Regions from separate parts of the Cetobacterium sp. 2G large genome, predicted to be linked through region 1. Evidence: riboswitches for the same ligand, from Rfam matches in the RefSeq annotation. Region 1 holds a riboswitch; each other region holds the start of a gene.
What was found. Region 1 has a riboswitch for cobalamin ahead of H5J23_RS13385 (TonB-dependent receptor). Riboswitches for the same ligand answer to the same signal wherever they lie in the genome.

Region 1 (4,208 bases):
TGGTTCGACTCCGATAAGCGGCACCATAAAAAGTTATTAACTCCTTATAGAAGGAGTTTTTTTATTTTTTGTAACATTTCTTTTTTTAATAAAAAAAATATAGTATAATTTAATAGAAGTATATATAGAAAAAACATTTGGGGGAAATATGAAAAATATATTAATACTATTGCTTTTGATTTATACAAATATAATGGCAATAAAAAATGTAGTAACTTTAAAATATAAATCCAATGAACCGTTACTAGGAAAGGGACATTACCTCGTTCTTTCTGATATTCCAATTCCAACCTATCCAAATACAGTTGGATATTTTTCAACTGTAGATATTTTAGGAAAAAATTTGAAGATAGATAAAAATTTAGAGAAAGTTATAATTAAAAAAGGCAAAGAAATAATAAAAGAAAAAAGTGTTATTTGGGATAAATATACTTTTCAAATGGAGAAAATAGATTTAGATGGCTTGATTATAGAGTTAAAATGGAAAAGTTTAAATAGACAAAAAATGGAATTAATGATTTATGAATGGGATTTAAAAGAAAAAGAATATGAATTAGAAATAGAATATAAATATCCTGACAAAATTGAGACACAAGTTCTGAAGATAGAAATGCCTAATTTCAATTCGGATATATATTTAGATTTTGATTATAAAAATCCAATTTTGAAAAAACAAGAGTATGGAAAAAAATATTTGATAGTTAAAAAAATACAATTAAATGATTATAATTTAGAAATAACAAAAAGTGAAAATAAATTAGATGGATTAAGATTGATTTTAAAGCCAGAAGGGGTAATAGAAGGAGATAATCAAGATACTAATTATTATAGAAATACTGTTAAAGTTGTCCCTTTGATAGAGAAATATCCAGGAGTTTTTCTTGAGGAGTTAGATTATGGTAATATATTTAAAAATTCAAATGAAATTTTTATAGGAGTAGAGCTACCAAAAGATTTAAATTATAATAAGACTTACAAAATTTCAGGAGATATTTTGAGTATAGCTTATAAAAATAAAAAAAATACGTTGATAGATAAAATAGTTATTTTAAGTGGTAAAAAGGAGATTTTTAAAATCATAGGAATAACTAAAAATTATAATAGTCAGGATAAAATACAGATAGGTGATTCAGAAAAAAATAATAAATATTATGAAATTGAATCTTCAAATATTATAAATAAAAACTATAAAAACTTAAAAATAAAACTTAATAATATTGAAGAGGTTATAGATAATTTAGGAAATTCTAGAGTAATATTGTTTGAAAATATGAAAATTAAAGTTGAGAATGGAAAAGTTTTTGTTTCCATTGACGAGTTGGAAAAATTTGAACAAGGTCAAGAAATTACATATGATATATTAAATAAAAATAATGAAATAATAGATAAAATAAATTTAAAATTTTATATGGAGAATTAAAGCTGAACATGTTAGAATAGGAAATAATAATAAAGAAGAGGTGAAAAAATGAAGAAGCTACTATTGTTTTTAATTACAACTATGTTATTTGTAGGATGTTTTGGAAAAAAAGAGGATATAAGTTCTCAAATTATAGGGAATACATATATTCTTCAAGGTGTTCTTCCAGAAAGTGAAATTGATATTAATTTTGAGAAAGATAAGGTTTCTGGAACTTCAAGTGTTAACAGATATTTTGCAAACTATACATTAGAAGGAAATAAAATTTCGATTCAAGAGCCTGGATCTACTAGAATGATGGGACCTGAAAATTTAATGATACAAGAGCAAGAGTATTTAAAAAATCTTAAAGATTCAAAAGAGATTGAGGTAACAAAAGATGGGATTATACTACTTACAAATTCAGGAGTAAAATTAAATTTTGTTAAAAAATAATAGATTTCTTTTGAAAATATTACTTTTGTTCGTTTTAATTATATTCACAGGATGTTCATCAGCTAGGATTAGTGAAAGAGAAAGAAATGAAAGAACTGCTAAAATAACCGCTTTTTATAAAAGTTGGAAAGGGACTAGATATAGGCTAGGAGGTACAACTAAAAGCGGAGTGGATTGTTCAGCTCTAATGCAGCACCTTTATAAAGAAAAGTTTTCAAAGAAATTGCCAAGAACAACTAAAAATATGGCCCAAGAGGGAGATAAAATAAAAAAACCTAATTATTGGGAAGTTGGTGATTTAGTCTTTTTTAAGATTGGATGGAGAAAAACTCATCATGTTGGAGTTTATTTAGGTAATAATAAATTTATGCATGCATCAACATCAAAGGGTGTTGTAATTTCTGAGATAGATAGTTATTGGAATAATCATTTTTGGCAAGTTAGAAAAGTTTTATAATTAGAGAAGAAGTAGATATTCTGCTTCTTTTTTTTATAATATAAAAAAGAAGTCAAAATGAAAAAAAATATTCAAATAATAAATGTTATATTCAAATAATTGACAAAATAAATTTAAAGTATTATATTATAAAAGTATTTTAAATGCCAAAAGGCTTAATAGAGGAAGATGGGTGAGAATCCCACGCAGCCCCAAGCTACTGTATTGTGGACGAAACTGATAGAACCACTGGATTATAAAATCTGGGAAGGGTTAGGAGTAGGATGAAACTAAGTCAGGAGACTTATTTAAAATTTAGTTTTTTATTTTTCGTGGGGGAAAGATGAGAAAGAAGAGTGTATTTTATAATACAATTTTTTGTAATTAAATAAAAACTTCTAATTTCTAATAAAAACTAAAGTTTAATGGGCTTTTGATTTTTATTAGATTTTTTAATTATCTAATATTTTTCTATATTGAGTAATTGTTATTTAAGAAGAAAATCAAATGGGAGGAAAGATGAGTAGAAAAATATTAGGAATAAGTTATTTGTTATTTTCCATCATATCTTTTGGTGAGAATACTAATAAAGTTATCAAATTAAGCGATAGTGTTATAACAACAGAAAATTTTGAAACCACTGTTAGGGATACATCTGCAAATATAAGTATTGTTACTTCACAAGAGATTAAAGATAGTGGAGCAAAAGATTTAGTAGATGTATTGAAAAATGTACCAGGAATAAGAGTGACAAGATATGCAGGAACAATAAAGTTTGATATAAGAGGATTAAATTCTATGTATAGTGATCGGAACTCTTTAATAACCTTAGATGGAGTACCAGTATCACCTAGTCAGATATCTAATTTACCTTTAGCTATGATTGATAGGGTAGAGGTTATTCCTGGAGGAGGAAACATACTTTACGGAGATAAAGCAATCGGTGGTGTAATAAATGTATTGACTAAAAATGTTGAAAATAAAGATTTTTATGGAAATATTTTTGGTGATTATGGAAGTTATAATACTAGAAAATATGGATTTCTTTATGGTGCAAAAATAACAGATAAATTTTTAGCTGAAGTAGCTTTTGTTGAAGATAGCAATAATGGATGGAGAGAACATGAAGATTTTAGAAATCATTCATTTAATTTAAAAGCTAAATATCTTTTGAAAAATGGAGAGATAGAGTATAAGTATACTTATAATAGAGATAAAAATAAATTAGGAGTAGCTGTTCCGAGATATATATCTGATAACGATAGAAAAAATCCTGGGAAAATTTCAGGTTCAAAATATGAGTCTAATGATAACTATTTAAAAATTTCTAAAAATATATCTTCAGATACAGAATTCCTAATATATGGAAACTATTATTATAGAAAAAATAGTAATTTTAATAGATATGCAGGAAACAAATATTATGGAAGCTTTAAAAGAGATGGAGATGATGAGCGAAAGTATGTAAAAGCTCAAATAAAACATAATTATAGTCCAGATGGGTATTTTATAGTGGGTATGGACTATTTAGATGAAGCTTTTAAACCTTATTCAGTTGGAAAGGAGTATAAGAAGGTAACAGGATTAGGGGAGAATGGTAAGGATAAGATAATGGGATATAAAAATGTACAGTCAGGGAATTCCACTAAAGAAAACTTTGGAACATTTTTTATGAATAAGTATGAGGTTGGTAAATTACAATTGAGTCAAGGAATAAGATATGACTATTCAAAATATAATTTTTATTGGAGAGACGCGAGTTTAAATAATTGGAATAAAATTGGAACGAAAGATGATAGTAAATATAATAATTACTCTTATGAATTAAGTGCTAACTATTTATATTCTGACACAGGTTCTACTTATATCTCATATAATAGAGCTTTTAGAACTCCGACAGCTTCTGAAATGAGATAT
Region 2 (4,208 bases), on a different contig from region 1:
ATTATGATTGGATGTTTACTCCAGAGGGAGTAGAAGAAGTATCAAAATATGCTGATGGAATAGGTCCAGCATGGTATATGCTAATAGATGGAGATAATTCTAAAAAAGGAGATATAAAAGTAACTCCATTAGTAGAATATATTGGAAAAAATGGATTGGAATTACATCCGTACACAATTAGAAAAGATGCTTTACCAAACTATGTAGACAATATAGATGAGATGTTTGAAATCATATTTAACCAAACTAATTCTACAGGGGTATTTACAGATTTTCCAGATTTAGGAGTTCAGTTTATAGCAAATCAAAATAAATAAATATAAAATGAGGGATAATTATGACTGGGATAGGATTGACAGAGATATTATTTAGATTGACAGTTTCTTCAATATTTGGAGGTTGTATAGGATTAGAAAGAGAGTTAAAAAATAAATCAGCAGGATTTGTAACCTTAATATTGGTATGTTTAGGAGCTACAACGATTGCCCTTTTACAAGAGGAGCTGTTAATAAGGCAAATAAATTTAATATCCTCCCAACCTAACCTCATAGAAAGTTATAAATTAGATATTACAAGACTATCAGCTCAAGTTGTAACAGGAGTGGGATTTATAGGGGGAGGAGCAATAGTTTATTCAAATGATAAGGTTTCAGGAATAACAACAGCAGCTACTTTATGGATAACAGCAGCAATTGGATTAGCAATTGGATATGGATTTGTATTTTTATCTATAGCAGCTTTTTTAATTGTTGTTATAACTTTAATAGTAATGAAAATACTAGAAAGAAAAGTTATAACCATGGTAAGAAATAAAAAAGCAACTAAAAGTAATTTAACAAAAGAGGAGCAAAAATGAAAGATTATAAAGGATACTTATTTGATATAGACGGAACAATAGTTTTAGGGGATGTTCTAATACCAGGAGCTAAAGAAAAAATTGAGGAATTACGAAAATGTGGAAAGAAAATAGGGTTTTATACGAATAATTCCTCTAAAAATCCAAAGAGCTATATCGAAAAATTTACAAAACTGGGAATAGAAGCTGAATTGAAAGAGATAATAACTGCTGGAGGAGTATTAGCAGATTATTTAAAAAATAGTTGTAAAGATAAAAAAATATTTATGGTGGGGACAAAGGATTATAAAAATTATTGTAAAGATTTAGAGATTCAAATATTTGATGAAAATGATGAGTTTGATTTTTCTGAAATTGATATAGTTGTGGTAACACTTGATTCTGAATTAAACTATAAAAAGTTAGAGATTGCTTGTAAACTTCTACATAGAAATGTAGAATATTTAGCAGCAAATGAAGATTTAGTTTATCCTGTGGAGGATGGAGTATTTTTACCAGACTGTAGAGCTATTTGCAATATAATTGAGTTATGTACAAAAAAAATTCCTAAATATTTTGGAAAGCCTAAAAAAGCTATGCTTGATTATGCACTAAGAAATTTAAATTTACTAAAAGATGAAGTAGTAATAGTAGGGGATAGATTATATACTGATATCGCTTCAGGATATATTAATGACTGTGACACAATATTAGTTTTAACAGGAGAAGCTAAAAGGGATAGTAAAAGTGTTTATAATCCAACTTATATATTAGATAGTATAGCTGATATATAAGAAGCTATTTTTAATTTTAAGAATTGACAAATAATTTAAAATGAGATATAAAATTATTATAAAACTAAATAAAAGTTTTTGGGTGCTTAGGCATAACAAGGAAGTAGGTGTAAATCCTACACAGCCTCCGCTACTGTAATGAGGATGAAACTATAAAACCACTGGAATAAAATCTGGGAAGGATAGGAGTAAAGTGATTCTAAGTCAGGAGACTTACCTAAAAACTACACAAAATTGTTAGGAGTGGACAAGTGTGTAAAAAAATCTAAAGGATTATATATCCAGTAGATTTTTTTGTCTTCTTCTCTACGTTCAAGGGAGTGAGAAAGATGAGTAAAGATTTAAAATGGGATTATAATAAGTTTAGAGAATTTGATAAGTTTATACATACTTTTAAAACTTATCAAGATTTGTCAAAGTTTTTAGAAGAAAATTTATCAGCTATGAGTGGGAAGCAGGAGTTTTTATATCATATTGTAAAGATGACACCTCAAGAACAGCTATTGTTATTTTATTTAAAAAAGTATAAAGGAATAAAAAATTTAGAAACTTTTTATAAAGAATATATAAAGTTTTGCCAAGAATATTATTACTCTTTAAACAAGGATTTATTTGAAGTAGACCCATGGAAAAGGCAAGCTGTATATCATATAAATAGAAAAAATAGATTTTTAGATAGCTTAAAAAAAGTTAAAAATAGTTTAAATATATCATATAATAAAAGTTTAAATTAATTTGTAAAATATAAATAAAATTTTTATTGTTAGACGCTAGAACTTTAAATTTTAGCGTCTTTTATTTTTTAAATTTTGAAAATTTATAGTAGTTACTTTTTTGTAACTAATTTACAGAAAATAAATAATATTGTATTCTGAGCATATGAAATAAGAATATGAAAAGGAGTACTATTATGAAAATATGTAATATTTTAAATGCTAAATCTTATGATGCTATTATAATTGGGTTTGGAAAAGGTGGAAAAACTCTTGCGGGATTTTTAGGAAAAATAGGGAAAAAAGTTGCTTTAATTGAAAAAGATAAAAATATGTATGGTGGAACTTGTATAAACGTAGGATGCATTCCTACAAAAATTCTTGTTGAAGAATCTCAAAAAATTGAAAAGAATTTTAAAAAAGCTATTGAAAGAAAAAACACACTAATTTCCGATTTAAGAGGGGCTAATTATAATAAGTTAGATTCTTTTAAAAATGTAGATATTTATACAGGAATAGGTTCTTTTGAAACTGAGTATTTGATAAGTGTTACAAATGGAGAAGATAAAACTATATTAAAAGGTGAGCAAATATTTATAAATACAGGAGCAAAGACGATTATTCCTAAAATAGAGGGATTAGAAAAAACTAGGAATATCTACACGAGTACATCTATTATGGAGTTAGATATATTACCTTCTAAATTAGCAATTATTGGTGGTGGATATATAGGACTAGAATTTGCATCAATTTTTAATAACTTTGGTTCACAAGTAACTGTTTTTGAAGGTGGAGATAATATTCTTTTAAGAGAAGAGCCCGAGATTAGGGAAGAAGTTAAAAAAGATTTTCAAAATAGAGGAATTGAGATATTAACAAAAAGTAATATTATAAAAGTAGATAACTTTTTCAAAAATAAAGTGGAAGTTTTATTTAATAAAAATGATAAAAGTCACTCTTTAATATTTGATGGAATTTTAATAGCTGTGGGAAGAGAACCAAATATTGATGATTTAAAGTTTGAAAATGCTGGGATTAACTGCTCAAATAGGGGGATTTTAGTTAATGAAAATTTGCAAACAAATGTTTCACATATATATGCTTTAGGTGATGTTAAAGGAGGACTTCAGTTTACGTATATCTCCTTAGATGATTTTAGAATAGTTAAAAATAGTATTTCAGGAGATAAAGCTATAACAATAAATTCTAGAAATTTAGTTCCTTATTCTGTATTTTTATCTCCCACCTTATCAAGAGTAGGGATGTCTGAAGAAGAGGCATTAAATGCAGGATATAAGGTTAAAACAAAAGTAATTAAAGCAACTTCAATTCCTAGAGCTAAAATTTTAGAAGAAGAAAGAGGAATTTTAAAAGCTGTTATTGATAAAGATACAGGTAAAATTTTAGGATGTTCTTTATATTCTGTAGAATCAAGTGAAGTTATCAACATAGTTACTATGGCTATAAAAGAAAATAAAGAGTACTCTTATTTAAGAGATTTTATATTTACTCACCCAACTATGAGTGAATTTTTAAATGATTTATTTGATTTTTAACAAATGTAAGGAAGAAATTTTTTAGGTTTCTTCCTTTTTATTTTTTAAATTTTCTTAATTATAAGTTGATCAAGAGATAATTTAGGCACAAAATGCTTGTAACTATGATTTTCTAAATTTTCTCTCCAATACTTCATATTTTCATTTTCAACTACTGTTAAAACAACCTCATCTGTAGGGACTCCTATTGGCATTACAAAAAGTGGAATATACTCCTTTGAAATATTTAGTGTTTCTAAAATATCATCTTTTTTTACAGGCTCCATGAAGTTAACTCCATATCCTAATGACGTTGCTATTAATTTCATAT
Region 3 (4,208 bases), on a different contig from region 1:
GGTTATTAATGGGATTACCAGGAGCAGTATATCTTTCAGGATTTGGACAAATTTGGGTTGTAATAGGTTTAACCGTGGGAACATATTTAAATTGGAAATTTATAGCTCCAAAACTTAGAGTTGAAACTGAAATAGAAGATACCTTAACTTTACCAACATTTTTAGAAAAAAAATTAAAAGATGATAAAGGAACAATAAGAAAAGTTCTAGCTTTAGGAACACTATTTTTCTTTACAATTTATTCATCATCTGGACTAGTAGCAGCAGGAAAACTATTTGAATCAATACTTGGAATTGATTACAAAGTTGCAGTAATAATTGGTACAGTAACAATAGTCGTGTATACATTTATGGGTGGATATTTAGCTTCGTGTTGGACAGATTTTTTTCAAGGAGGGCTAATGTTTTTAGCTATAATAGCGGTTCCGTTAGCAGCATATTATAAAATTGGAGATATTGAGACAGTTAGACAAGGAATTGAGTTGAAAGGAATTTCATTTAATATATTTAAACAAAATGGAGAGAATATAGGAATATTAGGAATATTGTCTTCTTTAGCTTGGGGACTAGGATATTTTGGACAACCTCATATTTTAGTTAGATTTATGAGTATAAGTGATGTAAAAGAATTAAAAAAATCTAGAAGAATAGCTATGATATGGGTAATTATCTCTTTAATTGGAGCAATAGCAATTGGACTTTTAGGAATACCACTTTTTAAAAATGTTGCAGAGTTAGGAGGAGATGCAGAAAAAATATTTATCTATATGATAAAAGAGTTGTTTAATCCTTGGGTAGCAGGAATTTTATTAGCTGCAATATTATCAGCAATAATGTCAACGATAGATTCACAATTGTTAGTTTCATCAACTACTTTAACAGAAGACTTTTATAAATATATGAAAAAAGATGTTTCTGACAAAGAGATAATGTGGGTTGGAAGACTATGTGTTGTTGTAATAGCTTTATTAGCATTACTATTTGCATTAAATCAAAATGCTAAAGTACTATCATTGGTAGCTTATGCTTGGGGAGGTTTTGGGACAATATTTGGACCAGCAATAATATCGGTACTTTATTTTAAAAATGTAAATAGCAAAAGTGTTTTATCAGGGATTTTAGTAGGAATGTTTGTATTTTTAATGTGGAAAGTTTTAGGATTAGATAGTTATATGTATGAGTTATTACCAGGATTTTTTACTAATCTAATAACAGTTTACATAGTAGAGAAAGTAGTTTTTAAAAATGTAGTTGAAGCCTAAAAAAAGGTGCGAAATTATTTTGCACCTTTTTCTAAATTAAGTAAATGGGATTTTATAGATAATCCATAGGCATATCCAGTTAGTTTACCATTGGAACCAATTACTCTATGACAAGGAATAACTATGGGGATGGGATTTTTATTGTTTGCTAATCCAACGGCTCTACATGCCTTAGGATTGCCAATAGCAATTGCAATATCTTTATAAGTTTTAACTTCTCCATAAGGAATATTAAGCAATGCTTTCCAAACAGATTTTTGAAACTCTGTTCCAATAGGATTTATTTTAAATGTAAATTTTTTTCTCTTGCCTTTTAGAAATTCATCAATCTCTTTAAAGGATTCTTCTAAAAGTTTTGTAAGCTTAAAAGTTCTATTTGAAGTAGGTTTGTTAAGTTCAATTTTAATAATTTCATTATTTAATTCTTCAATTTTAAGTAAACCAAATGGAGTGTCAAAAATATAAAAATAACCTGGGATAATATTTTTCATAAACTCTCCTTAAAAAATTTTTTATCTAAATTGTACTTAAAAAATATAAATAAATCAAGGTTAATTTAAAATATATTTTGTTCACTTATTGTTTAAAACTTTTAAAAATGAAGTGATTATAGTATAATAAGACGTTATGGTTTTTATAAATTAAAAGGGAATTAAGTGAAAAGCTTAAACGGTCACGCCACTGTAAAATGGACAAAAATAGATAAACCACTGGGAAACTGGGAAGGGCTATTGGAGGATGAAGTTGAGTCAGGATACCTGCCATAAAAATAAACTGCGAGTGACAGAATGGGAGGATTAAATTAAATGAAAAAAAGATTTTATATTGCAGGACTGATTCTTGCATCTAGTTTATCAATGGGACAAGACAAGGTTGTGAAATTAGAAGAAAGTGTTATAACGAGTGAAAATACAGAGACAACAATAGCAGATATACCTAAAAATATAACTGTATTAACAGGAGAAGAGATAACGCAAAGGGGAGCGAAAACAGTAGCAGAAGCTTTAAAATTAGTATCAAGTGTTATTGTAAAAGAGATGGGTGGAGCAGATGCCGCTTTTGATATAAGAGGTCAAGGGCCTACAGCAAAGTCAAATGTTATAGTATTAGTTGATGGAGCGCCAATTAATTCGATTGATTTATCAGGATATCAAACAAGCAATATTCCAGTAGATAATATAGAGAGAATTGAAGTAATACCTTCTGGAGGCTCAGTTTTATACGGAGATGGAGCAGTTGGAGGAACAATAAATATAGTGACAAAAGCACCTGAAAATAAAAAAAATTATGGAAGCTTAAATAGTGAAATAGGATCTTATGGATTAAAAAAACAGCAAATTACATATGGAACTAAAATAGGAGAAAAGCTTTTAGTTGAAGTAGATTATTTGAAAAAAGAAAAAGATGGATATAGGGATTATTCTAAAGATGATTTACAAAGTTTTGGATTTAGAAGTAGATATAAACTTAATGATGGAGAGTTAAAATTTAAATATAATTATTCTAAAAATGATTTTAAAGCTCCGGGAGCATTGACTAAAGATGAAGTTAATGAAGACAGAACACAATCTAATCCAAATGCTTGGAGAATTGATGGAAAAACAGAGAAAAATAATTTTGTAGGAGATTACTTATATAATATAAATTCTGATTTAGAATTTAAACTATTAGGAAGATATGCTCATGAAAACTACTCTTCAAATGGAAGTAATTACAAGACAGAAGTTAAATATTTAAAGCCACAACTTAAATATTCATATTTAGATGAGAATTATGTTGTATTTGGTGGAGACATTTATCAGGGAGAGACAAGAGATTTTGCTTATGGAAATGGAAAATCTGAAAAAAACTCTTTAGGTGGATTTATAATAAATAGTTCTACAATAGAGAAGTTTAGATTTACTCAAGGATACAGAAGACAAAATATTGAATACAAGGGAGATAGATTTGTAACAAGAAAGTTTAAAGAAGATGCAATAGAACTGACAGGAAGCTATTTATATTCTGATTCGGGATCTACATATGTAAGTTATACCAAAGGATTTAGAGCACCTAATACAGATGAAATAAATGCTTGGGCAGGAGAATTTAATCCTCAAAAAACAGAAACTTATGAAATTGGAGTAAAGGATTTTGTAGGGAATACATATATCTCAACATCAGTATTCTATATAGAAACAGAAAATGAAATTTTCTATGGAGTAAATAAAAACGATGAATTTAATAAAAATAGAAATTTAGATGGAACAAGTAAGAGAAAAGGAATAGAGTTTTCTTTAGAACACTATTTTGATAAATTGACAATATCGGAATCAATAACTTATATGAAAACAGAGTTTAAAGAAGGGAAAGATATTCCTGGAATTCCTAATATAAAGGGAGTATTAAACTTTAATTATAAATTTAATGAAAAATTAAGTATGAATAACTCTTGGGAATACTATGGAAAATCTTACGATAGTAATGATGAAGCCAATGAAAGAGAGAAAATAGATAGCTATTTATTAAGTGGATTAACTTTTGTATATGATTTTCAAGATGGATTAGTTATAAATGCTGGAATTAATAATTTATTTAATGAAAAATATTATGATTATGTAGGATATAGTAGTTATAGTAAAACTCGTAATTACTACCCTGCACCAGAAAGAAATTATTATATTGGATTTAAATATAGTTTTTAATAAAAAATGCTCTTTTCAAGATATGAGAAGAGCATTTTTTACATATGTGTTATAATTAAAATATATTTTTATAGAAGAGGTGGGCGAGTGTTAAAAAAGGTATTTATGTTAAATATATTTGTATTTTCAATTGGATATTCAAGAATATTAGTAGATGGAATTGGTCGTAAAGTTGAAATTCCTGAAAAAGTAGAGAGAATAATTTCAACAGTTCCATCAAATACAGAGATAATAGTAGATATGGGATTAGTTAATATTTTAG
Region 4 (4,208 bases), on a different contig from region 1:
ATCCTCCATTTCCAGCTAAATAGAAAACTAAAAAAGCTGTGAAGGTCCCAAAAACAAAAGCTCCAACACCTGGTGAAAAGGATATTCCTAAAATACTTCCCAATACAATGGAGATTACTGCACCTGTACTAGCTCCTGAAGATATTCCTAAAATATATGGACTTGCTAAAGAGTTTTTTGTTAATGCTTGCATTAAAATTCCAACTAAAGATAATCCTGCACCACCTAACAAAGCTAAAATAACCCTTGGGACTCTTAAGTTCCAAACAATCATCTCTGTTGATTTTTTCCATTCAATAGAAAAAATCTCTTTATTTGAGAGTTTATTTACCAATATTTTCCAAACATGAATTGGAGATAGAGAAACACTTCCAATTGTTACTGCTACTGTTCCTAAAATTATAATTAAAATAAGAGATATTATAATTATATTTCTATCTTTTACTTTCACTTTTTTTCCTCTCTTAATCCACTTGAAATTATCTCAATACCTTTACCAACCTTAACTCCTGCCGATATATAACTTAATGGAACTCTTATAAATCTATTGTTTTTAACAGCTTCTAATTGAGATATTGGAGAGTTATTTTTTAAATATTCTATTTTATTCTTATAGCTTATATTTCCATAATCTATAACTATAATAACTTCTGGATTTTCATCCAATACTTTTTCCCATGTTCCAAGTCCAAATGAGAAATTTGTATCTTTAAAAATATTTTCTCCTCCAGCTATTTCAATCATAGTATTTCCAATTCCACTTCCTCCAACTACAAATGGTGCTGATTCTTGGCTATCATATGCAAAAACCTTGATACTTTTTTTGTTTTTATTATTTTCTGTAACTTTAATAATATCTTTTTTCATATTTTCAACAACATTTTTAGCATTATCTTTTAAATCAAAAATATCTCCAAACATCAATATATCGTCATATATATCCTCAATTTTAGATGTATCTTGAGATTTTGTAAACACAACTTTTACACCATTTTCTTTTAGTTCCTCTACTGTTCCTAAATTTTTAGGAGTTGCTATAGATTTCCATCCTGTTAAAAGGTTAGGATTTAAAGCATAAAATTGCTCTTTAGTTGGAGCTCCTTTTGATAAAACTGGTATCTTATCATATTTCTCCTTTAATTCTGGAAGTATTTCATCATCTAAATAGGCTGTTCCTAAAATCTGATTTTCTGCTCCTATAGCTAATAAAATTTCTGTTGTAAACTGTGATGTTGAAACTGCCCTTACATTCTCTTTAGAAAAACTTAAAGTAGTTATCAGTAAAAATAGTAACAATATTTTCTTCATAATTTCTCCTTTTAATAAAAAGCGGAAGAGTTAAACTCTTCCAATTAATGAGAAGCTTTTCTTCCTTTAGCATACTCAGCTTTTTTTACTAGTATATCCTCTGGTTGAGAATTCTCTAATTTTTTAGCTCTCTCTATAAAAATATTTTGAATAGATTCAATTTCACCTAAACCTCTTAAATTTACCTCTACTTCAAATCCATTCTCTTCCAATGATTCTTTCCAATCTTCAGCTATATCATTTTTAGCATGATCTCCAGCTACAAACATAAGAGGCATTAACGTAACTTTTCTTTTATTATCTCTTTTTAACTCTCTTACTACATTATCTAGCCCTGGATATCCTTCTACCGTTCCTATGTATATCGGTTTTTCTAAGTCTTTTGTAACATAAGCTAACATTGGATAAGCTGACAATGCAGGATGCTCTGTGCCATGCCCTATCATCACAACTCCTTCATCCTCTTTTAAAACTCCAACTTCTTTTTCTATTACTTCAATTAACTTAAAATAATCATCTACTTCTGTTAATAATGGAGTTCCAACTCTTATATCTTCAAATTTATCAGAAAACATATCCACTTCTCTTTTTAAAGCTTCCATTTCAGTTCCATTTATTATATATGTTGGTTGAATAATTACATGTTGATATCCTTGCTCTACTAGTTTTTCTAAAATTTGAGTGGTATTTAAATTTTCAATACCTCTTTTTGAAAGTATTCTATTTATAATTCTTGATGTATAAACCTGAAAAAAATCTAATTTATCAAACTCATTTTTTAATTTTTTATTTATTATATCTATTGTTTTTTCTCTTGTGTCTTCATGTGTCGTTCCAAAATGTGCTGCTACAATCGCGCCCTTTTCCATAGTTTTGTAAAAGTTCATCATTAATCTCCCTGTATTATTTTTCTTTATTTTTATTTTAAATTAAAATTTCTCACCAATAAAAAAAACCTCCCTTTTGAAAATACTAAAAGAGAAGTGTAAAAACCTTTACCTTCTCTGTCCTCGCAGAATTCTAAATAATGGCAGGTCTCCTGACTTAGATTCATCCTACTCACAGCCCTTCCCAAGGTTTATATCCTCAGTGGTATTACTGTTTTCATCCTCTATACAGTGGCGGGACCGTTTGAGATTTTCACTCAATTCCCTTTTAATCAAGTTGAACCATTACATTTTTATCTAATTAATATTAACACTTTATCGTACAAATTTCAATCAAATTATCTAAAATTTATAACATTATCATCTATTATTTATATTATTTATATCATGAAGTATTGACTTTTAGGTATAAAAAAAGTTACTATTAATTTAGAAATAAATGTATTTTAAGGAGAACTTTTTATGAAAAAAACATCTTTTGGAACTCTTATTTACTATTTAAAAAAGGAAAATAAGCTTCTTCTTCTATTTTTAGGTGTGAGATTAGCTATGACTGCTATTGATGTTTACTCACCACTTTTAATTAAAAATTTAATAGATGATGCTCTTCCATCTAAAAATATTGATTTATTGTTAAAATTTTCTATTATACTAATTATTCTTTATATTTTGCGTCTATTTTTTGCCGTTAATTCTCAAGCAAACGGAAAATTAATGGGAAGTAAAATAAAACAAAGTATGAGAAATGATCTATTAAAAAAACTTTTAAATCAACCTAGTGAGTTTTTTAAAAAAAATCAAAGTGGTGATTTAATTTCTAGAGTTATTAATGACTTAGATAGTGTTTCCACTCTTTGTCATAGAGGATTAGAGGATTTTATATTTTCAGTTATAACTATTATTGCTTCTATCTTTATAATGATAGATTTTGATTTAAAACTTTCACTAATTACTTTATTTCCTTTACCACTAACATTAATCTTTGTTTATAAGGAAAATAAAAAAATGAAAGCTGGTCATAGAAGTGTTCGAAAAAATTCAGGTTTATTATCTGCTAATCTTCATGATATTTTGAGAACTATCTCCTTTTTAAAAGATAACTATTTAGAAGGTTATGCTCAAAAAAGATTTCTTGAAAAAAATGATACTCTTTTAGAAAGTGAAAAGAAGAATATGATTCCATCTAGCTTAATTGTTTCAGGAGTAACTTTTTACTCTAATATAACTCAACTTATAATTATTCTTGCTGGAGGTTATTTATACATAAAAGATGGAGTTACAATGGGAATTATCTTATCTTTTTTGCTTTTAGTTGATCGTTTTAGACTTAGAATTATGAGAATGGTTGGACTTGTTGATATCTATCAAAAAGGAATATCTGGAGTTAATAGATTTACTGAAATTATAAATCTTAACAATAGAATGGATGGAGATATACCACTAATAGAACCTATCACTTCAATTGAATTTAAAAATATAGGCTTTTCTTATGATGAGAAATCTATTTTACAAAACTTTAATTTAAAAATAGAAAAAGGAGAAAAAATAGCTCTAGTTGGTGAAAGTGGAATTGGTAAAAGTACTACTGCTTCTCTTTTAAAAAGAGCTTTACTTCCTACAAATGGGGAAATTTTAATTAATAATATTCCATTAAATAAAATAACTTTTAAAACATATTTAGAACGACTTGGAATCGTAGATCAAAGTGATTATATTATAAATGGAAGTTTAATTGATAATATCACTCTTGTAAAAGAAAATTGTACTGAAGAGGAATTAAACTTTGCAATTGAAAAATCATATGTTTATGAAATTTTTGACAAATTTCCTCAAGAGGAAAATACTATAATTGGTGAAGGTGGAGTACATGTAAGCTCTGGACAAAGACAAAAAATTGCTATGGCTAGGTTATTCTTAAAAAATCCTGATTTGATTCTTTTAGATGAAGCAACTAATGCCTTAGATATTATCAATGAAAAATCTATTTTAAAAAATATAAAAGAGGAATATAAT

Region 2: linked by a shared signal. The riboswitch ahead of H5J23_RS00675 (hypothetical protein) and the one ahead of H5J23_RS13385 (TonB-dependent receptor) in region 1 are both predicted to bind cobalamin.
Region 3: linked by a shared signal. The riboswitch ahead of H5J23_RS09280 (TonB-dependent receptor) and the one ahead of H5J23_RS13385 (TonB-dependent receptor) in region 1 are both predicted to bind cobalamin.
Region 4: linked by a shared signal. The riboswitch ahead of H5J23_RS02435 (sirohydrochlorin cobaltochelatase) and the one ahead of H5J23_RS13385 (TonB-dependent receptor) in region 1 are both predicted to bind cobalamin.

What each region holds. Positions count from the first base shown of each region.
Region 1 is NZ_JACHTH010000007.1:598,717-602,924, forward strand. Features, by position in the region: tRNA gene H5J23_RS13365 (tRNA-Thr) at 1-26, shown strand, start outside; gene H5J23_RS13370 (hypothetical protein) at 149-1,420, shown strand; gene H5J23_RS13375 (META domain-containing protein) at 1,469-1,855, shown strand; gene H5J23_RS13380 (C40 family peptidase) at 1,842-2,312, shown strand; cobalamin riboswitch at 2,437-2,618, shown strand; gene H5J23_RS13385 (TonB-dependent receptor) at 2,811-4,208, shown strand, end outside.
Region 2 is NZ_JACHTH010000002.1:57,298-61,505, reverse strand. Features, by position in the region: gene glpQ (glycerophosphodiester phosphodiesterase) at 1-317, shown strand, start outside; gene H5J23_RS00685 (MgtC/SapB family protein) at 338-856, shown strand; gene H5J23_RS00680 (HAD-IIA family hydrolase) at 853-1,629, shown strand; cobalamin riboswitch at 1,693-1,865, shown strand; gene H5J23_RS00675 (hypothetical protein) at 1,959-2,363, shown strand; gene H5J23_RS00670 (FAD-dependent oxidoreductase) at 2,540-3,898, shown strand; gene H5J23_RS00665 (nitroreductase family protein) at 3,943-4,208, opposite strand, start outside.
Region 3 is NZ_JACHTH010000005.1:1,358,828-1,363,035, reverse strand. Features, by position in the region: gene putP (sodium/proline symporter PutP) at 1-1,262, shown strand, start outside; gene H5J23_RS09285 (methylated-DNA--[protein]-cysteine S-methyltransferase) at 1,277-1,753, opposite strand; cobalamin riboswitch at 1,874-2,043, shown strand; gene H5J23_RS09280 (TonB-dependent receptor) at 2,069-3,946, shown strand; gene H5J23_RS09275 (ABC transporter substrate-binding protein) at 4,034-4,208, shown strand, end outside.
Region 4 is NZ_JACHTH010000003.1:258,290-262,497, forward strand. Features, by position in the region: gene H5J23_RS02425 (iron ABC transporter permease) at 1-451, opposite strand, end outside; gene H5J23_RS02430 (ABC transporter substrate-binding protein) at 448-1,308, opposite strand; gene H5J23_RS02435 (sirohydrochlorin cobaltochelatase) at 1,353-2,195, opposite strand; cobalamin riboswitch at 2,320-2,497, opposite strand; gene H5J23_RS02440 (ABC transporter ATP-binding protein) at 2,658-4,208, shown strand, end outside.